DNA from 2 places in the Sporosarcina sp. NCCP-2331 genome. Region 2 is predicted to be linked to the other one. Evidence: a T-box and tRNA genes for the amino acid it is inferred to sense, from the RefSeq annotation. Region 2 holds a T-box; the other holds one or more tRNA genes.

Region 1 (10,625 bases), on a different contig from region 2:
ATGGCTTTAAAAACAGTCTAGTGACGATAGCGAAGAGGTCACACCCGTTCCCATACCGAACACGGAAGTTAAGCTCTTCAGCGCTGATGGTAGTTGGGGGTTTCCCCCTGTGAGAGTAAGACGTCGCTAGTCTGTAACACAAGCTGTAAACCTTGTGCCACAAACCAATTATAATTATTCCGCAGTAGCTCAGTGGTAGAGCAATCGGCTGTTAACCGATCGGTCGTAAGTTCGAGTCTTACCTGCGGAGCCAAATTGGAGAGCTGTCCGAGTGGCCGAAGGAGCACGATTGGAAATCGTGTAGGCGGTTTGCGCTGCCTCAAGGGTTCGAATCCCTTGCTCTCCGCCAGATTTACACTCTCATATACATTATTGCACGGCCCCTTGGTCAAGCGGTTAAGACACCGCCCTTTCACGGCGGTATCACGGGTTCGAATCCCGTAGGGGTCACCATTTCAAGACAATTATTACTCACGTAATGCAAAGCTTATCGCAGCTTCTGTAAAATTGGGAGAAGCGAGCATTACAAGAAAGCAATTGAGAGAAAGAGGGAGCGTACCTAAGTACGTGACTGATTGAGCGATTGCAGCTAACGCAGTAATGCGAAGCTTATCGCAATTTTACCCAGGAGGATTAGCTCAGCTGGGAGAGCACCTGCCTTACAAGCAGGGGGTCGGCGGTTCGAGCCCGTCATCCTCCACCATTTTTCTGAATAGCATTATCGCGGGGTGGAGCAACGAGCATTACGAAGAATGCGAGTAACACCGACAGCGAAGCGTAAGGTGTCCCTTATACTGGATGCGTAGAAGAAAATGCATAGTAAGCATTAATATTATCGCGGGGTGGAGCAGTGGTAGCTCGTTGGGCTCATAACCCAAAGGTCGCAGGTTCAAATCCTGCCCCCGCAACCAATGGTCCCGTGGTGTAGCGGTTAACATGCCTGCCTGTCACGCAGGAGATCGCGGGTTCGATTCCCGTCGGGACCGCCATTTATTTTTTTACATACGCTTTGTATTAAGCGAAGTTCTTAAACATAGCAAATGTGGCTCAGTAGCTCAGTCGGTAGAGCAAAGGACTGAAAATCCTTGTGTCGGCGGTTCGATTCCGTCCTGAGCCACCATTTTAATTTAATATGCCGGTGTAGCTCAATTGGTAGAGCAACTGACTTGTAATCAGTAGGTTGAGGGTTCAAGTCCTTTCGCCGGCATCCTTACTGGTGGGGTAGCGAAGTGGCTAAACGCGGCGGACTGTAAATCCGCTCCCTCCGGGTTCGGCGGTTCGAATCCGTCCCCCACCACCATTTAGGGGCATAGTTCAACGGTAGAATAGAGGTCTCCAAAACCTTTGGTGTGGGTTCGATTCCTACTGCCCCTGTAGCTTTACTAGATATACCTACTAATAAAAATATGGCGGGCGTGGCGAAGTGGTTAACGCATCGGATTGTGATTCCGACATTCGGGGGTTCAATTCCCCTCGTCCGCCCCATGAATATTTTCATTAGTTCTATAATATAATTACTAATACTATGGCGGGCGTGGCGAAGTGGTTAACGCATCGGATTGTGATTCCGACACTCGGGGGTTCAATTCCCCTCGTCCGCCCCATATTTTTTGGGGTATAGCCAAGCGGTAAGGCAACGGACTTTGACTCCGTCACTCGTTGGTTCGAATCCAGCTACCCCAGTTAGATACGCGGAAGTAGTTCAGTGGTAGAATACGACCTTGCCAAGGTCGGGGTCGCGGGTTCGAATCCCGTCTTCCGCTCCATTACAGCGGCGGCATAGCCAAGCGGTAAGGCAAGGGTCTGCAACACCCTTATCACCGGTTCAATTCCGGTTGCCGCCTCCAAATTTTATAATTTATTTTAGAATCTTGCCCGAGTGGTGGAATGGCAGACACGTCGCACTCAAAATGCGATGCCGCGAGGCGTGCCGGTTCAAGTCCGGCCTCGGGTATCTACTGGTCTTTTCCTGTTAATTTAAGAAAGGCCTGAAGCATCTACAACATTGTTTAACAATGTTGTAGATGCTTTTTATTTTGGTTGAATACGATAGAATTCTATGTGTTTTGAAAAAGATCACACAAATTCTTCACAGCCATCTTATCAAAGATTGAAACAGTTCATCTTCATCCTCTTCTCTTATTTCATCTAGAATGTGTGAGTAGATTTTCCAAGTCGTTTTGAAGTCTTTATGTCCGAGTCGTTTGCCATGTGTTCATTGATACTTTTTGGTATAAAAGATGCTGGCATGGGGATGGCGCAATCAGTGTAAATTAATTTTCATTATTTTTAGTAAGTCTAAAAATTTATCCAATAACTTATTCAAATTGGCATTACTTATAACTTTATATTTTGATGCTGGAATAAAAAAACTAGCTGATGAATGTTTATAGATGTCATTTCAAATAATCGTTTGAATAAATACATCGTAAATTTATTTACTTTTATAACTCGAATCGACTCTTCATTTTTCGGAGTGCTGAAACCTCCAGGTGAGTTCTTTGCGTAATCCCAAGTTTTTTCTATATATTTATTGTAACGTCTTCAAAATTGAAGTCCATCCTCGTTAGTCCTACCATTTCACAGAATGCATACCAGTGGATAAACCCAACCCCAATACAAGTAACCCATTCCCTTGTCCAAACGACTGGAAAGCTCTTTAAAGAGAGCCTGACTATTGTTATAGTTGAGGTGCTTTTCTTCTGCTCTTTTCGCTTTGACTGTCCATGTTAATTTTACTTTTCTGGATGTCTTATTTCTTATTAGTTTGATACAATTAATTTTAGGTATTGTCAGCACTCCTTTCAACCTCCATTGGTTTTGATTCGATACCAATACAGTGGAGAAGTTTGAAGAGGCCGGCAAGCCTTTTTTTATTAAAACCTACTTTGCAGCGTTATGTACTTTTCCTTTTCAAAATTATGTATTTCTATTTTGGACTAAACAGCTTGTCTCAAATTTCACTTTGGCCGACCATAATGAGGGCCATCGGGCTTTGCGCATCCAACTTAAAATTCAAAAGGAAGCGGACCTCGACCAACATCTTTCGATCCAATAGATGAGCCTTATCTACCATGACAGCCGGCGTCATACTATGTATCCCTTTCATTAGTTACTGAAGGACGACCAGTCATCCATGAAATCTATTTTATTTTTACCTGCATTTCATGGCTATGAAAAAGATACAGGATAGTTAAATGCAAAAACATCATAAAAAACCCCTACTATATAATAAGCAAAAACATTAGCGAATTATCTCGGAAGAATATAGAGGGGATGCCGAAAGAATTTTAAAAAACATATCTTTAAGGATGTTTTATAGTGCTCGGTTACAGCATTGTATGAACTAAAAGTAACTGAGGTTTGTGTAATTGGGCATCATGGGTGCGGTAAAACAATATAAGTTCAGTGGAAACAATTAAGAAAATGCAAGAAAGAGCGTTTCTAAACAAACATTTGATACATTAGAGTTTGCGTGAATTAATATTGAATGGCTAACAGGTTTTGAAAATGTAAAAGATAGCGTGAATATGATTAAGGAGCACCCTACTTACAAAGGGAACACCTGTCTACGGCTTAGTGATTAATCCAGAATAAGGAAAATTAGATGAAGTAGTAAAAGGTAATGTTACTGAATAAATCATACTAAATAAGATGGTTTTCCACATAATAATCCGTTGATAGTTTCCGAAAAACGATAAAATAAAAAGGCATTTGGAAATAAGCGGATTCCCAAATACCTATTATATTTAAGATCGTGGTTCTTATTGCAGGAAATCTTCAGTTGAAGTTACAGCACAATACATACCGTTAACTGCACCGACAAACGCATAATGAACCTGTTCAGCTGGAACGACCTTACCCTCATAAGCTAAGTCGAGTGTCGCACATGCATCTTCAATAAGTGTAGTTTCAAAGCCTAGATCCACTGCAGCTCTGACTGTGGCATCAATACACATATGTGTCATCATGCCTACAACTACTACCTTGGTTACGCCATTTTCTCTTAATTTGCTTTCCAAATCAGTCTGTAAAAAGCTGTTAGGGAAATGTTTGATGATAATGCTTTCGTTATCCAAAGGTTTAACGGTTTCATGTATTTCGGCACCTTCTGTATCTGGAAGGAAGAATCCCATTGCTGGATCAGCTGCGATATGTTGAACGTGAAAAATATTCTCTTTATTGTTTTGTCTAAACCATTCAAGAACTTTAGCAGCATTAGCCGCGGCTTTATCTGGATTAACTAATTCCATCTTACCGTTAGAAAAATAGTCATTTTGAATATCTACAATAATTAGCGCTGTGCTCATTATTTCTCCACCTCATTGAATGTATTTTGGTACACTATAATCATATCTCGTCTATTGATATTTATCGATAGGTTGGCGAAACGCTTTTAGCTCAAAAAATTTCATGGTGAAAGGAATGTATTATGGAACTTGATAACATTGATCTTCAAATCCTTCGGTTACTGTCCGATAATTCACGCATCCAATGGAAAGACTTAGGCGAACAAATTCATATGACGGGACAAGCAGTAGGGAATCGAATAAAAAAACTTGAGGAAAATAGTATCATTAAAGCTTACTCTCTTTTAGTGGATGAAACGAAGTTAGGTCTTTCTTATACAGCGTTTATTATTTTTTATATGAAAACAACAGACCATGATTCGTTTATTCGATTAATGAATGATCGAAAAGAAGTGATGGAAGTTCATCGGGTGTCGGGAGAAGGCTGTTACCATATAAAAGTAAAAGTGTGCTCTCAAGAACAATTGAATCTCTTTCTAGATAAAATTCTTGAATATGGGAATTATAGTGTACATTTATCTATAAAGGAGATTAAACAACAACATTCGCTGAATGCGAGATAATAAAATGATTAAGGTCAGTGATTTGATTATAAAATGAAAATTCACTATCTAGTGGGATAGTGAATTTTTAAGTAGGTTTATTTGAAGTGAGGCTTCTTTAATTTTGTACTTGAAACCACAAATGCAATGCTAAGCACAATTGCGGCAAATACATAAGGCATATCGATATTGATATCAAATAAAATACCGCCAATAATCGGTCCTATTATGATACCTAAGCTAGTGTAAGCAGAGTTCATACCCGCAATATACCCTTGGTTTTCCCCAGCAATTTTTGATAAAAAGGTTGTCACAGCAGGGCGTAAAATATCACCTGAGAAGAATACAATGCACGTAATGGCAATCATCGTCCAGTAACCGTCTATTAAAATCGAAATAAAGATAAAAATAGCGGATGACAGTAGGGTTAAATTAATGAGCATTCGTTCTCCAAATACTTTGACCAGCTTATCAAAGAATAAAATTTGAGCAACAACCCCAGCGATTGAGCCGACTGTAATAATGACCGAAATATCACGGATCGTAAAGCCAAGTTTTTCATCGACGAATAAGGCAAACATCATTTCATAAACGGCCAGTCCAAACGCTAGTACAAACACGACCAGTAGTGGGGTGAAGTACTGTGGTTGAAAAGATTTTTTAAACTCCTGCATAAACGCTGGTCATACAGCGGATGCACGATTTTTTTGTAGCTGCCTAGTGTAAAGGACCTGACATATATTTAATCTCAAGTGATTTCTAAAAATTTGAAGTAAGTTTAAAACTGAGTTGTGTCCGATTGTTTACCTCGAATTTTTGGTAAAGGCTTTGTATATGTTTTTTTACTGTGTTCACGCTAATGAAAAGAGTTTCGGCAATTTCTTTATTGGGATATCCTTGTTTTATGAGCAGTAACACTTCTTTCTCACGGGCGGTCAAAGGATTGCTCGCACGATCGCCAGTGCCCTCGATGACAGTCACATGTTTGTCCATTTTTTGGACTAAAAATCTAGAAAGTATTTCCATATACATCAATTCACTTTTAGTTGGTACTTCTTCTTTATTAGCGAAAATTAAATCTAATACCCCGACTAATTTATTACCGTTTACTAGAAAGATAGCTGTAAAGCTGTCGAATCCATATTTCTTCAAGTATTCATGATAAATAATACTGTTTTCAAGCTTTTCTTTCGTTATAATATCAAAAGTGTTGATAACTCGTTGCCTAGGAATCATCTGTGAAAGCTTGTGTGGAGCAAAATGATCCATATCCAAATAATGATTTAAGTAATTACTGGTGATTGATGCATCTATACTCAAACTATAGGGATCGTGTAATTTATTTTCTCCATCAAAGAGCCAAAAAATTGATTGATTGAACCCAAATATATGTTTAATTGATAACAGTACATCTTCGCGAAAATTTCTGCTAGTAGTTTTTGATAGCTCATCCATTAAATAAAGTGTTTTTTCGTAATTTTGATCATTTAAAGAATGATACACCATATCCTTTCTCTCCCTTCATGTTAAATTACTCTCCAGTTTCAGAGTTGGTAGATGTACTAACCTTATTTTGTACTTGAAATTGGATTCAAATATTTATCAAAAAAACAAAAACCCCTCTGTTCTTAGGTTAATATAGGTAGTGCACCAAGCCTTAGAGAAGATGCTTTCTTTGTCAATACTTTATCAGACTCTTATGATAAGTCAAATATCGTATCTTGCATATTTTTGCAAAGTTGAAGATTGGAAATTTCCTTACCTAGATTAATTGAATATAAAATATGGCCTGTCTGGGTAATATGTTTCTCTTATCTGTTCATTTATAATAAATTTATCGTCAGCTTTCATGAAAGCGATTACAAGTAGTTTTGAAAGGAGTGAAGAGATACACGTAAGTGAACAAATTAATTTTCAGCATTTAAGAATTAAATAATTAAATAATTTGTAAGACAAACATAAGAAAAGGGGAGAGTAAGAATGAAAAGAAGAACTGGTCTAGTAACAGATGAAAGATACTTTACGCATAATGTTTGGCAAAATGTTGAGACGGCGGCATTTTTTGTTTCAGGAGAGTTTATCGAACCGGATGAACATATGGATGGACCGAAAACGAAAAAAAGAACTTTAAATTTGCTCGAGCGTACAGAGATCATGAAAGAACTAACTAAAATTAAACCGAAGATGGCGACAATTAATGAGCTCGAAATGTGTCATGATTCAGCTTATATTCAAAAGGTGAAACATCTGAGTGATAATGATGGAGGAGCAATTGATCCTGAGGCATTTATTGATCGAGGCACGTTTGAGATTGCAGCTCTTTCAGCAGGTGGTGTGATGAGTGGGATCGACTCTGTGATGAATGATGAAGTGGATAATGCCTATGTTTTAAGTCGTCCACCGGGTCATCATGCAACACGGAATGCTGGTATGGGGTTATGCCTATTTAACAATATTGCAATTGGTGCAGAGTATGCCCGTCAAAGGTATGGATTAGAGAGAATAGCGATCATTGATTGGGATGCTCATCATGGAAATGGCACCGAAGATATTTTTTATGAAGATGACGGCGTTTTGTTCGTCTCTATTCATCAGGAACAATTCACATATAATGGGGGGCATGTTCAAGATACCGGAAAAGGGAGTGGAGAAGGTTATAATATTAATATTCCTTTTCCAGCCGGGACTGGAAACGCAGGGTATACGGCTGCGTTTAAAGAAATTGTTGAGCCAGTTTTCAGGAAGTTTCAACCAGAACTTATATTAATATCAGCAGGTCAGGATTCAAGTATTTTTGACCCGATTGGAAGAATGAGAGTAACTTCAGATGGATATCGCAATTTCACAAAAATTGTCGTAGATTTAGCAGAAGAACTTTGTGGTGGGAAAATCCTCTTTAGTCAGGAAGGTGGCTATAACCCTGCTTATGCTCCATTTTGTACATTGGCAATTATTGAGGAGATGAGTGGTATCAGGACAGCTGTCACCGAGGATCCATTTTTAGATTCAGCTAATATTTTACCGATAGAAATTAAGGAAAGTGAAGAGAAGGTAATCGAAGAGGTCAAACAAACATTTCAAAGATGGTTTACTTATTCTATGAAATGAGCTTATCTAAACGATGTTATTGTAAAGGATAATAGTTATTAAATGAACAAATGTATTCTTATTCACTAAAGACGAATCCGATTTGAATTTTTCAAATCAGATTCGTTTATTTTCTAAAAAAATTTTGGTTTGCGAGATGGTTCCTATCAATTAATTACTTTGATTTAGAACCTTAAGAAATATATTCAGAATATCCACTCTTTATTTGCAATGTTAGTGATGGGGTAATTGTAATTAATTTAGAAATGAAACTGTTATAGACAGATTTTACAATATTGATAATGTTGTTATAGAAAACATTAATATCATGGGGGTACAAGAATGCAAAAAGCAACGTTTTTAAGTTATTTAAATGGTATACTTGTCATGTTTATGACATTTATGTACAGCCTCTTACTCATGGCACCCGCACCAGTTATGCTTACAATAGTTGAGACGTCAAATTGGAATTTAGGCCAGGTTGGGATGCTAATAAGTATCATATTCTTGGTAGTTGCTGTTTTTGCTTTAGTTGGAAGTGTTATTATAAATAAAATTGGTGCTAAGTGGACTGCGGTTATTTCATTAGCCTTGGCAGCAATTGGTAGTATGATGGCTTTCTTTTCAGGAGACAGCTTTGCACTGCACCTACTCGGAAGAGTTATCGTTGGTGTTTCTTGGGGTATATTTGTTCCTCTTGCTCCTGTTGTCATCGCGCAGTGGTTTCCACAACGACAGCATGCTGCTTGGATGGGTGCACGTTCTGCGCTCGATTATCTTGGGGTGGCGGCGACTTTCTACATTACCCTACCAATCCTTTCTTTTGTGAATAATTGGCAAGCAGTTTTCGGTGTTTATGGAATCTTTATGGCAGTTCTTTGCGTTATTTATATACTATTTGCCAGAGATCCGAAACGTAGTGGAAAAGACGATGCTGTAGAACAAGCAGAAGGTAGGAGTGAAAAAAGTAATATTTTACGGGTCATTAAGAACAAAACTATCATTTTGCTAACAATCAGTGTAGCTGGATTTGCGGTAGGTGGAAATGCATTTCTAGAATATGAGGCCGCATACCTTCAGATTGTACATAGTTACAGTGAAGCAGATGCTGCTAATGTGACTGGTATGATGACAATAGTAGCGGTTATAAGCAGTATTATCTCCGGTGCAATCATGATAGTCTTGAAACGCAAAAAACTCCTTGCTATATCTTTCATTATTTTAATGATCGTTGGTGCGTTAGGGGTATATTGCATTGACAACTCTAATGCTATTATAGCATTCACGATAATATTTGGAATAGGTTTCGCTGGTTTTAATGTATACTACGCAGTTAAGATTTTAGATATTTCGAATGAACCTTCTTTTGTTGGCACAGCGATGGCACTCGTCTTTGCGGCGGCTTGGTTATTAGCTTTCTTCATTCCTATAGTTCTCCAAGGATTACTTGATCTCGGAATGTCGATGCAGATTGTAATGGTCATTTTCCTTGTACCATTAATTGTAAGCATTATCGCAATCATGCTTATGGATGAGACGGGTAAGAAAGTAACAGCTGAAGTTAAAAAAACAGCATGAAATCTGTTGTGCTCCTCCTATTAAAGAGAAACTGGAAAATTTACGTTTTTAAATCTCTTAAGTGAGTCTAAATTGAAAAAGGCGCTATTCCTTTCGTATTTCTTACTCTGATTCATCGGTTGACTGCTATATGAAAAAATGATTACGGCCAGTGAAATGTACCATCTGTGAATTTTTTACCAATACATACCTTTTGTATAATTAGTGTGCACAGCTATTGGTGTGACATTGCTTATACAGGAGGCTTTTTTGTATGATTCAATAAAATGAAAGTACATATTTTATGTGAAAGTGTACTTCGCACTAATTTGGACATAACATAAAAATTCACTATCTAATGAGATAGTGAATTTTTAAGTAGGTTTAATTCAGGTGAGGCTTCTTTAATTTTGTACTTGAAATAACAAATGCGATGCCGAGCACAACTGCGGCAAATACATACGGCATATCGATGTTGATATCAAATAAAATACCGCCAATAATCGGTCCTATTATGATACCTAAGCTAGTGTAAGCAGAGTTCATACCCGCAATATACCCTTGGTTTTCCCCAGCAATTTTTGATAAAAAGGTTGTCACAGCAGGGCGTAAAATATCACCTGAGAAGAATACAATGCTCGTAACGACAATCATCGTCCAGTAACCGTTTATTAAAATCGAAATAAAGATAAAAATAGCAGAAGATAATAAGGTTAAATTAATCAGCATTCGTTCGCCAATTAAATTGACCATCTTGTCAAAGAATAAAATTTGAGCGACAACCCCAGCGATTGAGCCGACTGTAATAATGACCGAAATTTCACGGATCGTAAAGCCAAGTTTTTCATCGACGAATAAGGCAAACATCATTTCATAAACGGCAAGTCCAAACGCTAGTACGAACACGACTAGTAGTGGTGTGAAGTACTGTGGCTGAAAAGATTTTTTAAACTCCTGAGTAAACGCTGGTCGTACAGCAGTTGCACGATTTTTTTCTAGCTGCTCTGTTGAAATTGAATCGTCTAATACAAAGAAAATAACAATGGCAGTAATTAATGAAATGACAGTAGCAAAAAAGAACGGTGCGCGTATCCCAAACTCTGCAATAAATCCACCAACTCCTGGTCCA
Region 2 (10,625 bases):
ATACTATTGACGATCTATTGGAAAAAATTCAATACAACAGGCGCGTTGGTATCGATGCTATCAGGGCTAATTGTGGCACTTGTGCTTGTAGCAATGAGTCCGAGCGTATGGAATCCGGTTCCAGGAGCTGCCTTGTTTACAGGGAATCCGATTTTCCCGTATTCGCTTCCTACGATTTTCTCTGTTCCTGCAGGGTTCCTCGGAGCATGGCTTGGAACAGTTCTAAGCGCGAAGAAGCACGAAGAGCTCGAAATTTCGTATGCAGAAGTGCGTTTCAAAGCTGAAACTGGATACAAAGAGCTTGATAATTAATTAACAGTCGTATCATCATGAAATGCTCCCCCTTCTGATTGTCACACAGAGGGAGGAGCTTTTTTATGTACTGAATCTGTCAGCCGACTAGTAAAATAAAGTGTATGTGATCAAAAGGGGGTTTTGATGTGCTGCAGACAATTAAAGATCGTGCATTGTATGAAAGGATCCATAACAATCCTTTATTTGCGGATACTGACGAAGAGGAGTTCGACCGGCTGCTGATAGACTGCAGGTTAAAATTGTATGAACGTGCTGAGAAGTCCAATTACTTCAAAACACCGCAGGAGGGTCTGCTAATTATCCTTCAAGGTTCTGCAGAAGTGCAGATTGAAGGACAGGATGGAAGCTCTGTCATGCTGGAAATAGTCCAGGAGAACGAAATCATTGGATTCTCTAATTTTGCCTATTACCTGGGCGAAATGGCACGACCTCTCGATAAGCATCATATTGATATGGAAGTGGCGAAAAACTCAATCTGCCTTCAGGTGCCGTATGAAGTAATCAAGAAGAGAATGGACGACCAGAATGTACGCGATTATGTTTTACGCAAAATGTCAATGCGTCTCGCAAACGTGTATACATCTTTAGGTGAGCAGGTCCGTCTGGCAGATGAATACGGAGAAAGTGAACCATATGTGCGCCGTGTGCAGGATTTTATGAGCAGCCCGGTGGTGACAATTCATGCAGAAGCAGAAGTTCAAGAAATTGCAGAGCTGATGATCAAGCATTCGATCAGTTCCATTATTGTCACCGACCAGGCAGGTAAATTGAACGGCATTGTCACAGAAAAAGACCTTGTGGAACGGGTTATAGCGGGAAGAGGCTCATCAATAGGTTTATTGGCAAAAGACGTCATGACAAAAAATCCGCATACCGTAAGATTGACAGATTACTATTATGAGGCACTTTCCAAGTTCTACAAACACGGGATTAAACATCTGCCGGTCATCAAAGCAGGCAAACCTATCGGGATCGTCACGTTTGCCACACTTATTACAAAACGTGACCGAAATTCAATGAATATCTTAAAGACGATTGAAGAATCATCGTTCGAAAACCTTCCTGTCGTCAAAGCAGCAATTTATGATGTGCTTTCCAATTTGATTCAAGATGAAATCTCTACTATTCACACTTTGGAAATCATCACGAAATTTTATGATCGTCTGGCGAAGCACTGTGTTCTTCTCGCGTTAGAATCGCTGGAAAGTAAAGGAGCCGGCACGCCTCCGGTACCGTTTGCCTGGTATCAAATGGGAAGCGGTGCTCGCGGTGAACAATTTATGCTTACAGATCAGGATCACTTTCTTGTTTATGAAGACGCAGCGGAAAATAAATCACAACTGGTTGAAAAGTATTTTGAGCTTCTAGGCAATGAAATTGTCGTTCATTTGGAGCAAGCCGGGTATACTAGATGTAAAGGGTTCATGATGGCCAGTGAATCACAGTGGCGCGGCACGATGGGAGAATGGCAGCAGCGCCTTCGTCAGTGGGCTTTGCAGTCGACACCTGAACAGATATTGCTCGGCTATAACTTTTTGTCGTTCCGGTTCCTTTACGGAGATCCGTCAGTAAATGACCGGTTTGTGCAGATGGTGAATACTCAATTGAGAAAGTCTTCAACATTTATTTATTATATGGCTCAGCAAGAGAGAGAAAAGCCGATACCGCAGCTGCAGCAGAATTTCTTGACCATTTTCCGTGGTCGCAGTAAAGCAGACGTCATTGATATAAAGAAGCATGCTCTATTCCCACTGCATCATTGCCTGCAAATTTTGGGTGTGAGCAATGGAATAATTAATGCGACTCCATTAGAGATCATCTCTGCGCTGCAGAAAAAAAAGAAATTCACAAAAGACTTTGCAGAAGAAATACGGCATGCTTACGAAATATCTTTGAGTATACGTATTTCAATGTCATGGGAAAAGCATTTGCGTAACGAAAAGATTTCAACAGAAATCGATTTGCGGAAACTTCGGCGCTGGGAATTAAATGAACTGCGGTCGACATTAGAGACAGTCAGAGCGCTGCAATCTCATTTGCTGTCTAAATTATAAATATCGAGTTCATATAATTTGAATGAAAATCCTTGTGCACCTTGTGCGTAATGTACTATATAAAGAGAAAGGGAGCAAAACCATGTTTTGGAAGAAGAAAAAATTAACCTACGAGCTGCAGCAATCACTTCAGCTGAATACCCCGCTGCAAGATATGAGTTTTACTGTATTTGATACGGAAACAACAGGCTTCGCCATTGGAGCGAGTGACCGTATGATTGAGATCGGTGCGGTGCAAGTGGAAGGGTTTCAAGTCACAGACCGGGTATTTCAGACATTTGTAAATCCCTCAAGAGAGATTCCGCCTTTAATCCAAAAATTAACTAATATAAAGCAGGAACAAGTAGACGAGGCGCCTATGCCGCTGACCGCAATAGAAGAGTATTTTGCGTTTATTGAAAAAAACAAAAGCGGCGGCTGGGTGGGGCATCATGTCAATTTTGATGAAATGGTCATTAAGAAAGAATTAGGAAGGCAGAAATATACATTCCAAATGCCGACTTCTTTTGATACGATGCACTTGATACGCTATTTAGATCCTTCGGGCGAGCAGCAGGATCTTGAAGACTACGCGAAAATGTTTGGAACAGAAGTTTTTGAGCGGCATCGTGCGTTGGGGGACGCTTTGACTACTGCACATGTATTTACGGAGCTGTTAAAGAAACTTGAACGGCAGGGCATTAAAACACTAGCAGATTTGCTTCGAATCAAAAATGGCGGGGCGTATAAGTTTGCTTCTCAAATCTAGTTTAAACTTCCAGCCTGCATTCATTCCATCTTACATGCAGGTTTTTTTGCTTGTCCTCATAATGCTGCAGACCTGTTATGCTATAGTTATAACAGTATAGAATTAGTAAGGGACGTGACTTTTTGAACAGACGTCAGAGGATACTGCTGATTATTATCGTGGTCGCTATTTTGATCTATTGCTGGATTCTTTTTTTTGAGCTGCCGGACAAAACAGCGGATGAATACATAGCAGCAATGAGCAGCTTGTTATGATAGGGGAGTGATTCGAAATGGATATAGTGATTATTACAGGGGCTTCGAAAGGGATCGGCAAGGAACTGTACAAGCAATTCGGTGACGATGGCGCAGCAGTATATGGCTTGGCCCGCTCAAATCCGGATCAGCTTGAACATCTAAAAGAGGTTGATGTAACGGATACAGAGAAAGCGTCCGCACTGCTGAAATCAATTGTGACGCGTCATCTGGACAAAGCGGATTCGTTTACTCTTATCAATAACGCAGGAGTCATCGATCCGATCAGCTTAACCGGCGCGTTGCCCGCTGAAGAAGTCGAACGGGCTGTACAAGTGAACTTGACGGCACCGATTCAATTAATCAACACTTTTATTGCTTCTCTGGAAGAGTTTACGGGGACAAAGAAAGTGTTGAATATCTCTTCGGGTGCCGGAAGATCTGCATATGAGGGTTGGAGCATCTATTGTGCAACAAAAGCGGGGCTGGATCACTTTTCCGCAGTTGTGGCTCTTGAACAGAGACAAGCCGCCAATCCAGTGGGTATTGTCTCTATCGCTCCGGGGATTATTGACACGGGGATGCAGGAAACTATCCGTTCCTCATCAGCTGAACAATTTCCACATCTTGAGAAATTCGTTAATTATAAAGAACAGGGTCAGCTAAGTACGGCTGAGGAAACGGCCGGACAATTACTGCGCTTTACGAAAGAAACAAATTTCTTAGAAGCAAAAACTATTTCAGATATCAGACAGACATAATAATCTCAAAAAGCCCGTGATTGCTGAATTAAGCAGTTTCACGGGCTTTCATTTATTCATCAGCCACTTTACGCACTTCCGTAAAATCCCTCATTTTCTCCATAGCAATCAAAAACGGAGGGTTTCTGCGCTGATTCAGCAATTCATAGCGGATTGCATGTACATCTCCCTGATGCAGCGTCCGGATATATGCAAGCAGCGCATCACGCTCTTCACTGCCGCCATCATGACCGTCATACACGGTGATTGTAATGATACCGGATTTTTTCAGCAAGCCAAGCAGAGCATCGAGCGCAGCAATAGTGGAAGAAGGAGTGGTAATGATGCTCTCGTCTTCACTGTATGGCAAATATCCCAAATTGAACATCGCTCCGCCAATTTCTCCATCCACATATTCCCGGACAATTGCATGACTGTCCAGAATCAGCCGGGTGCGACCTGCCAACTCGCCAAGATGCTGCTTTGTTGCATCAAGCGCCTTCTGTTGAATATCAAAAGCGATCACATGGCCGTTTTCTCCTACCAGTTCGGCCAAAAATAATGTATCGTTTCCATTACCCGCAGTCGCATCGACTACCGTTTCTCCTGACTGCACCCGTTCAGATATGAGCCGCTTTGAAATAGGCAGGACACGGTGCAAAATAATGTCTGTCAATCGATTGTCACCTCTTGAAGATAATGTTTACCCTGCCAGCTGTTCCGTCTTTCCAGCTCCGCATCAATACCGTTCAAAACTTCCCACTTCGTTACACTCCACATCGGTCCGATCAACATATCGATAGGTCCGTCTCCGGTAATCCGATGCACAATCATCTCAGGAGGCATGATCTCCAGTTGATCAACGACCAAATTGATATATGCCTCTTTCGTCAAGAATTCCAGCTTGCCTTTTTCATACTGTTTCACCATTGGCGTGCCTTTTAGTAAATGAAGCAAATGAATTTTAATTCCCTGCACGTCCAGCTTTGCAACAGCCTGTGCGGTTTCCATCATCATTTCTTCCGTTTCGCCCGGCAGGCCGTTGATGATATGGCTGCATATACGGATACCGTGCTTTCGCAGCTTATCAACACCCTCTTGATAGCAGGCAAAGTCATGTGCGCGGTTAATTAATTTGCCCGTAGATTCATGGACAGTCTGCAATCCAAGTTCCACCCATAAATAAGTACGTTCATTCAGCTCAGCCAAATATTCGACAACGTCGTCGGGAAGACAGTCCGGACGGGTTGCTATGGAAAGTGCAACGACGCCTTCCTGTGCCAGGGCCGCTTCGAACTTTTCCTTCAGTACAGGAAGGGGGGCATGTGTATTAGTGTAGGCCTGGAAATATGCCATGTACTTCGCGTCTTTCCATTTGCGCTGCGAACGTTCCTTGATTTCCGCAAATTGTACGCTGATTGGATCGACGCGGTCTCCAGCAAAATCGCCGGAACCTGCGACGCTGCAAAATGTGCAGCCGCCATGCGCCACCGTACCGTCACGGTTTGGACAGTCAAAACCGGCGTCCAACGCGACTTTCGCAATTTTGCATCCGAATGTATCTTTTAAATGACGTGACCATGTATGGTACCGTTTCCCTTCACTAGGGAACGGAAATGTTGATGTGTTCATTGTTTCCAGCTCCTTTACCAAAAACATTGTACCATGGAATCAGCATCTGCATCATATGACAATCTTAACAATCCGCATGTATACGTCAGAAAGCGACAGGGAAGGCTTGTATTCAAACGATGTTTCGGGTAAACTGAAGAAAATAATGAAGGTTTGGATCAGGAATAGTACTTCTATCGTTTATTTTCAGGGAGCAGACGGTCAGTGCAAGTCTGTATAAACGAAGAACGAACTCGCCTGGGAGCCTGTATTGGTGAATTGATGTAACTGATACCGTATTCCGCGTTAAGGATTCAAGTTGGACGGATTCAACCGTCAATTTGGGTGGTACCGCGGGAATCTATATGGCTTTCGTCCCTTATGACAGGGGCGGAGGCTTTTTTATTTGAATTGGAGGAATTTTCAGATGAGCTATAATCATGCACAGATTGAAGAAAAGTGGCAGAAGTATTGGAACGAAAATAAGACGTATAAAATGACGGATGATCCGTCAAAACCGAAGTTTTATGCATTGGACATGTTTCCGTATCCGTCTGGAGCGGGTCTTCACGTGGGTCATCCGCTGGGCTATATTGCAACGGATATTCTAAGTGCATTCAAACGCAAGCAAGGCTATAACGTGCTGCATCCAATGGGCTGGGATGCCTTTGGTCTTCCAGCAGAGCAGTATGCAATCGACACAGGAAATGATCCGGCTGAATTTACAGCGAAAAACATTGCAACTTTCAAGCGTCAAATGCAGGAATTAGGTTTTTCTTATGATTGGGACCGTGAAATCAACACGACTGATCCAAGCTATTATAAGTGGACTCAGTGGATTTTTATTCAGCTGTATAATAAGGGACTTGCGTATGTGGATGAAGTGCCGGTCAACTGGTGTCCTGCGTTAGGGACGGTTCTGGCAAATGAAGAAGTAATTGATGGTTTGTCTGAACGCGGGAATCATCCTGTCGAACGCCGCCCGATGCGTCAGTGGGTATTGCGTATTACGGAATATGCTGATCGTTTACTCGAAGATTTAGATGAGCTGGACTGGCCTGAAAGCTTAAAAGACATGCAGCGCAACTGGATCGGCCGTTCGGAAGGTGCACAGCTCAAATTTGAGATTGCTGATACTGATCTTTCATTTGAAGCGTTCACGACACGTCCGGATACCATTTTCGGCGCGACGTATGCAGTTTTGGCGCCAGAGCATAAATTAGTACAGAAGATTACGACTGACGACCAGCGCGAAGCTGTCGAACAGTATATAGACCAAGTGAAATCGAAGAGTGATTTGGAACGTACGGACTTGGCAAAAAATAAAACCGGCGTATTTACCGGGGCATATGCGGTGAACCCGGCAAGCGGTGTGAAAATGCCGATTTGGATTGCAGATTATGTATTGGCATCTTACGGTACTGGGGCAATCATGGCGGTTCCTGCGCATGACGAGCGTGATTATGAATTTGCAAAAACATTTGACTTGCCAATTATTGAAGTCGTTTCAGGCGGCAATATTGAAGAGGAAGCTTATGCAGGTGAAGGGGAGCATGTGAATTCTGAATTCCTGAACGGGCTGGATAAAGAAGAAGCAATCAAGCAATCAATTGAATGGTTTGAAGAACAGGGCACCGGAGAACGTAAAATTACGTATCGTCTGCGCGACTGGCTGTTCTCCCGCCAGCGTTATTGGGGCGAGCCGATTCCAATCATTCATTGGGAAGACGGTACAATGACAACGGTAGAGGAATCTGATTTGCCGCTAATGCTGCCGGTGACGGATAATATTAAGCCGAGCGGAACAGGTGAATCACCGCTTGCGAATATTACGGAATGGATCAATGTAGTAGACCCGAAAACAGGAATGAAGGGCCGCCGCGAAACGAATACGATGCCGCAATGGGCAGGAAGCTGCTGGTATTACTTACGCTACATCGATCCTCATAATGAGGAAGCATTGGTAGATCCGGAACTGGCAAAACGCTGGCTGCCGGTCGATATCTATGTAGGCGGAGCAGAGCACGCGGTGCTGCATTTATTATATGCACGTTTCTGGCATAAGGTATTGTATGATATCGGCGTGGTCCAGACGAAAGAGCCGTTCCAGAAACTATTCAACCAGGGAATGATCTTAGGGGAAGGACATGTGAAAATGTCGAAGTCCCTCGGTAATGTCATCAATCCGGATGATATCGTTCATTCACATGGTGCAGATACATTGCGCCTATATGAGATGTTTATGGGGCCGCTTGACGCTTCGAAAGAATGGTCGACAAATGGTCTGGACGGATCCCGCCGATTCCTGGACCGCATCTGGCGTTTATTGGTTAACGAAGACGGTACGATGACAGACAAATTAACAGATGACACTGGTGGACCGCTTGAAAAAGTGTATAACCAGACTGTCAAGAAGGTAACGGAAGACTTCGAATCGATGCGCAATAATACAGCGATCTCTCAGATGATGGTCTTCATCAATGAATGCTATAAAGCAGATAAATTGCCGAAATCCTATATCGAAGGATTTATTTTGCTGATTTCACCAATCACGCCCCACTTATCAGAAGAACTGTGGGCGAAGCTTGGCCATACAGAAACTGCTGTCTATGCACAGTGGCCAACATATGATGAGACGAAATTAACGGATGACACAGTTGAAGTGGCAGTTCAGATCAACGGTAAAATCCGTGCGAAGATTACGATAGCGAAAGACAGCACGAAGGAAGAGCTGGAACAAGCTGCGTTGGAAAATGAAGATGTCAAGCAGTGGATGGACGGCAAGGAATTGAAGAAAATTATTGCGATTCCTGGACGTTTGGTCAATATTGTCGCTGGATAAATAAAATAATAGCCGTCCGGAGATGTGAAATCTCCGGACGGCTTATTTTATTGTGCGGATGGCGGGCAGATGATCATGAATTGCGGGCAGGCGCTCATACTCTGTGTCCAGCCGCTCATATCGTCCCGGCAGGAGATCATTGGTGCCGGCTGTGTGATCATAGCAGCCCTGTTGCCGCTCATAACTCACATTCAAGTGATCATAGGTCCCGAAATTTCATTCTGCCTTCCCGGCATTCATCCCGGCTAATCTGCCGGTAACGAGTGCGGCTGTTATATTGTAGCCGCCTGTGTAGCCGTGGATATCCAAAATCTCTCCGCAAAAGAAGAGACCGGTTTTTTTTCGTGATGCCATTGTTTTCGGCTCGATTTCTTTCACGGACACACCGCCGCCCGTAACGAATGCTTTTTCAATAGGCTGTGTGCCTGTGATGTGAACAGGGAAGTTTTTCAACAGGCGGGCAAGTCCTCGAATCGCTTCGCGAGAAATATCTGCTCCGATTTCCGTTTCGCCAATTTCAGATTTAGTAAGTAAAAATAATAGCCAGCGTTCAGGGACGAGTCCTTTTAATGAAGTCTTCACTTGTTTTTTAGATTCTTCTTTTACAAGTTTGGCTATAGACTGGACAAGCTGCTCTTCATGCTGATCCGGTACAGAGTCGATTTGCAGAAGAACAGGCTGTCTGCCATTTTTCATCTGTTCCTTGACGACATATTGACTGCAGCGGAGAATTGCCGGACCGCTTAGGCCGAAATGAGTGAAGAGCATGTCCATTTGATGCGTCACGAGTGTTTTGCCTTTTTTATTCAGCACAGACACACTGACATCGCGCAGCGCCAGGCCCTGCAGTTCTTTCGAAACGATAAAAGGCTCTCTGGACAATAAAGGAACTTCTGTCGGATAAAGTGTCGTCACCGTATGGCCGGCACGCTCAGCCCATGGATAGCCGTCACCTGTACTGCCGGTCTGGGGTACTGCTTTGCCGCCGACTGCCACCACAACTGCACGGGCGCGCACGTCTTCGCCGTTTTCCAATCGCACGCCGAGAATTTTTTCATCATCCATCAAAAGTTTTTGCACACGGTTTTCCAGACGGACTTCCACACCGAGTGAATCCATTTGATCCAATAAGGCATTGACCACATCTTTGGATTTATTGGAGACAGGAAACATCCGGCCGTGATCTTCTTCTTTTAACGGAACACCGAGTCCCTCAAAATACTGGATAATGTCCTGGTTATTGAATACAGAGAATGGTCCGAATAAAAATTTGCCGTTTCCCGGGATATTCTTAATGATTTCTTCCTGGGACAGCCGATTGGTGACATTACATCGTCCGCCGCCGGAAATTGCCAATTTATTGCCGAGCTTTCGTCCTTTTTCAAGAAGCAGCACCCGCTTATGCTGTTCAGCAGCTGCAATGGAAGCCATTAAGCCGGACGGCCCGCCGCCGATCACGATTACATCATACATAGTAGAACCACGCTTTCATTCGTTTTGATTTTCATTATACACCAAGTTGCTGTCAGTTAAAGATTGTACAAAGACGTGCCGAGGGGTAAACTGTATAAGTATCTCTTAAGAAATGGAAGGAATCAAACATGGCATCGAATCTACTTAAAGGCACCGCCATATTAACAATTGGCTTATTTTTGTCGAAGGCACTTGGATTGCTTTATGTCATCCCGTTTTATGCGATGGTCGGGGATGAAAGTGTCAATCTCTATCAGTATGCATACATACCTTATAATCTGGCACTTGCTGTCGCTGTTTCGGGAGCGCCGCTTGCCATCTCAAAATTCGTTTCAAAATATAATGCGCTCGGCGATTATGCGACCGGACGGAAATTAATGAAATCGGGCATGCTGCTCATGTCTCTGACCGGTTTGCTGACGTTCTTTGCATTGTTTGCTTTAGCAGGACCGATTGCAGGACTTGTCATAAAAGACGAGGAACAAATTTTCACAGTGGAAGATATTGCATCGGTCATCCGCTGGGTCAGTTTTGCCTTGCTTGCAGTTCCTTTGCTCAGCATCAGCCGCGGATTCATGCAGGGGTATCAAAAGTTCGAACCGACTTCCG

The links. The T-box of region 2 lies ahead of leuS (leucine--tRNA ligase). A T-box ahead of a tRNA ligase gene usually reads a tRNA of that ligase, here a tRNA-Leu.
Region 1: it has a tRNA-Leu gene. The T-box ahead of leuS (leucine--tRNA ligase) is inferred to sense a tRNA for this amino acid. The anticodon was not compared.

Annotation. Positions count from the first base shown of each region.
Region 1 covers NZ_BRCD01000048.1:1,582-12,206, reverse strand. The annotation lists rRNA gene rrf (5S ribosomal RNA) at 17-132, shown strand; tRNA gene NCCP2331_RS17540 (tRNA-Asn) at 179-253, shown strand; tRNA gene NCCP2331_RS17535 (tRNA-Ser) at 258-349, shown strand; tRNA gene NCCP2331_RS17530 (tRNA-Glu) at 379-453, shown strand; tRNA gene NCCP2331_RS17525 (tRNA-Val) at 628-703, shown strand; tRNA gene NCCP2331_RS17520 (tRNA-Met) at 837-911, shown strand; tRNA gene NCCP2331_RS17515 (tRNA-Asp) at 914-989, shown strand; tRNA gene NCCP2331_RS17510 (tRNA-Phe) at 1,045-1,120, shown strand; tRNA gene NCCP2331_RS17505 (tRNA-Thr) at 1,135-1,207, shown strand; tRNA gene NCCP2331_RS17500 (tRNA-Tyr) at 1,216-1,300, shown strand; tRNA gene NCCP2331_RS17495 (tRNA-Trp) at 1,304-1,374, shown strand; tRNA gene NCCP2331_RS17490 (tRNA-His) at 1,410-1,485, shown strand; tRNA gene NCCP2331_RS17485 (tRNA-His) at 1,529-1,604, shown strand; tRNA gene NCCP2331_RS17480 (tRNA-Gln) at 1,612-1,683, shown strand; tRNA gene NCCP2331_RS17475 (tRNA-Gly) at 1,692-1,766, shown strand; tRNA gene NCCP2331_RS17470 (tRNA-Cys) at 1,774-1,847, shown strand; tRNA gene NCCP2331_RS17465 (tRNA-Leu) at 1,874-1,954, shown strand; gene NCCP2331_RS17460 (cysteine hydrolase family protein) at 3,765-4,310, opposite strand; gene NCCP2331_RS17455 (Lrp/AsnC family transcriptional regulator) at 4,433-4,873, shown strand; gene NCCP2331_RS17450 (MFS transporter) at 4,951-5,526, opposite strand; gene NCCP2331_RS17445 (response regulator transcription factor) at 5,612-6,358, opposite strand; gene NCCP2331_RS17440 (class II histone deacetylase) at 6,833-7,960, shown strand; gene NCCP2331_RS17435 (MFS transporter) at 8,282-9,517, shown strand; gene NCCP2331_RS17430 (MFS transporter) at 9,881-10,625, opposite strand, start outside.
Region 2 covers NZ_BRCD01000005.1:72,617-83,241, forward strand. The annotation lists gene NCCP2331_RS04450 (solute symporter family protein) at 1-312, shown strand, start outside; gene NCCP2331_RS04455 (DUF294 nucleotidyltransferase-like domain-containing protein) at 441-2,369, shown strand; gene NCCP2331_RS04460 (3'-5' exonuclease) at 2,452-3,117, shown strand; gene NCCP2331_RS18380 (hypothetical protein) at 3,240-3,371, shown strand; gene NCCP2331_RS04465 (SDR family NAD(P)-dependent oxidoreductase) at 3,389-4,111, shown strand; gene mnmM (tRNA 5-(aminomethyl)-2-thiouridylate-methyltransferase MnmM) at 4,164-4,766, opposite strand; gene mnmL (tRNA modification radical SAM protein MnmL/YtqA) at 4,763-5,722, opposite strand; T-box leader at 5,868-6,084, shown strand; gene leuS (leucine--tRNA ligase) at 6,129-8,543, shown strand; gene NCCP2331_RS04485 (hypothetical protein) at 8,586-8,738, opposite strand; gene NCCP2331_RS04490 (BaiN/RdsA family NAD(P)/FAD-dependent oxidoreductase) at 8,760-10,016, opposite strand; gene NCCP2331_RS04495 (putative polysaccharide biosynthesis protein) at 10,145-10,625, shown strand, end outside.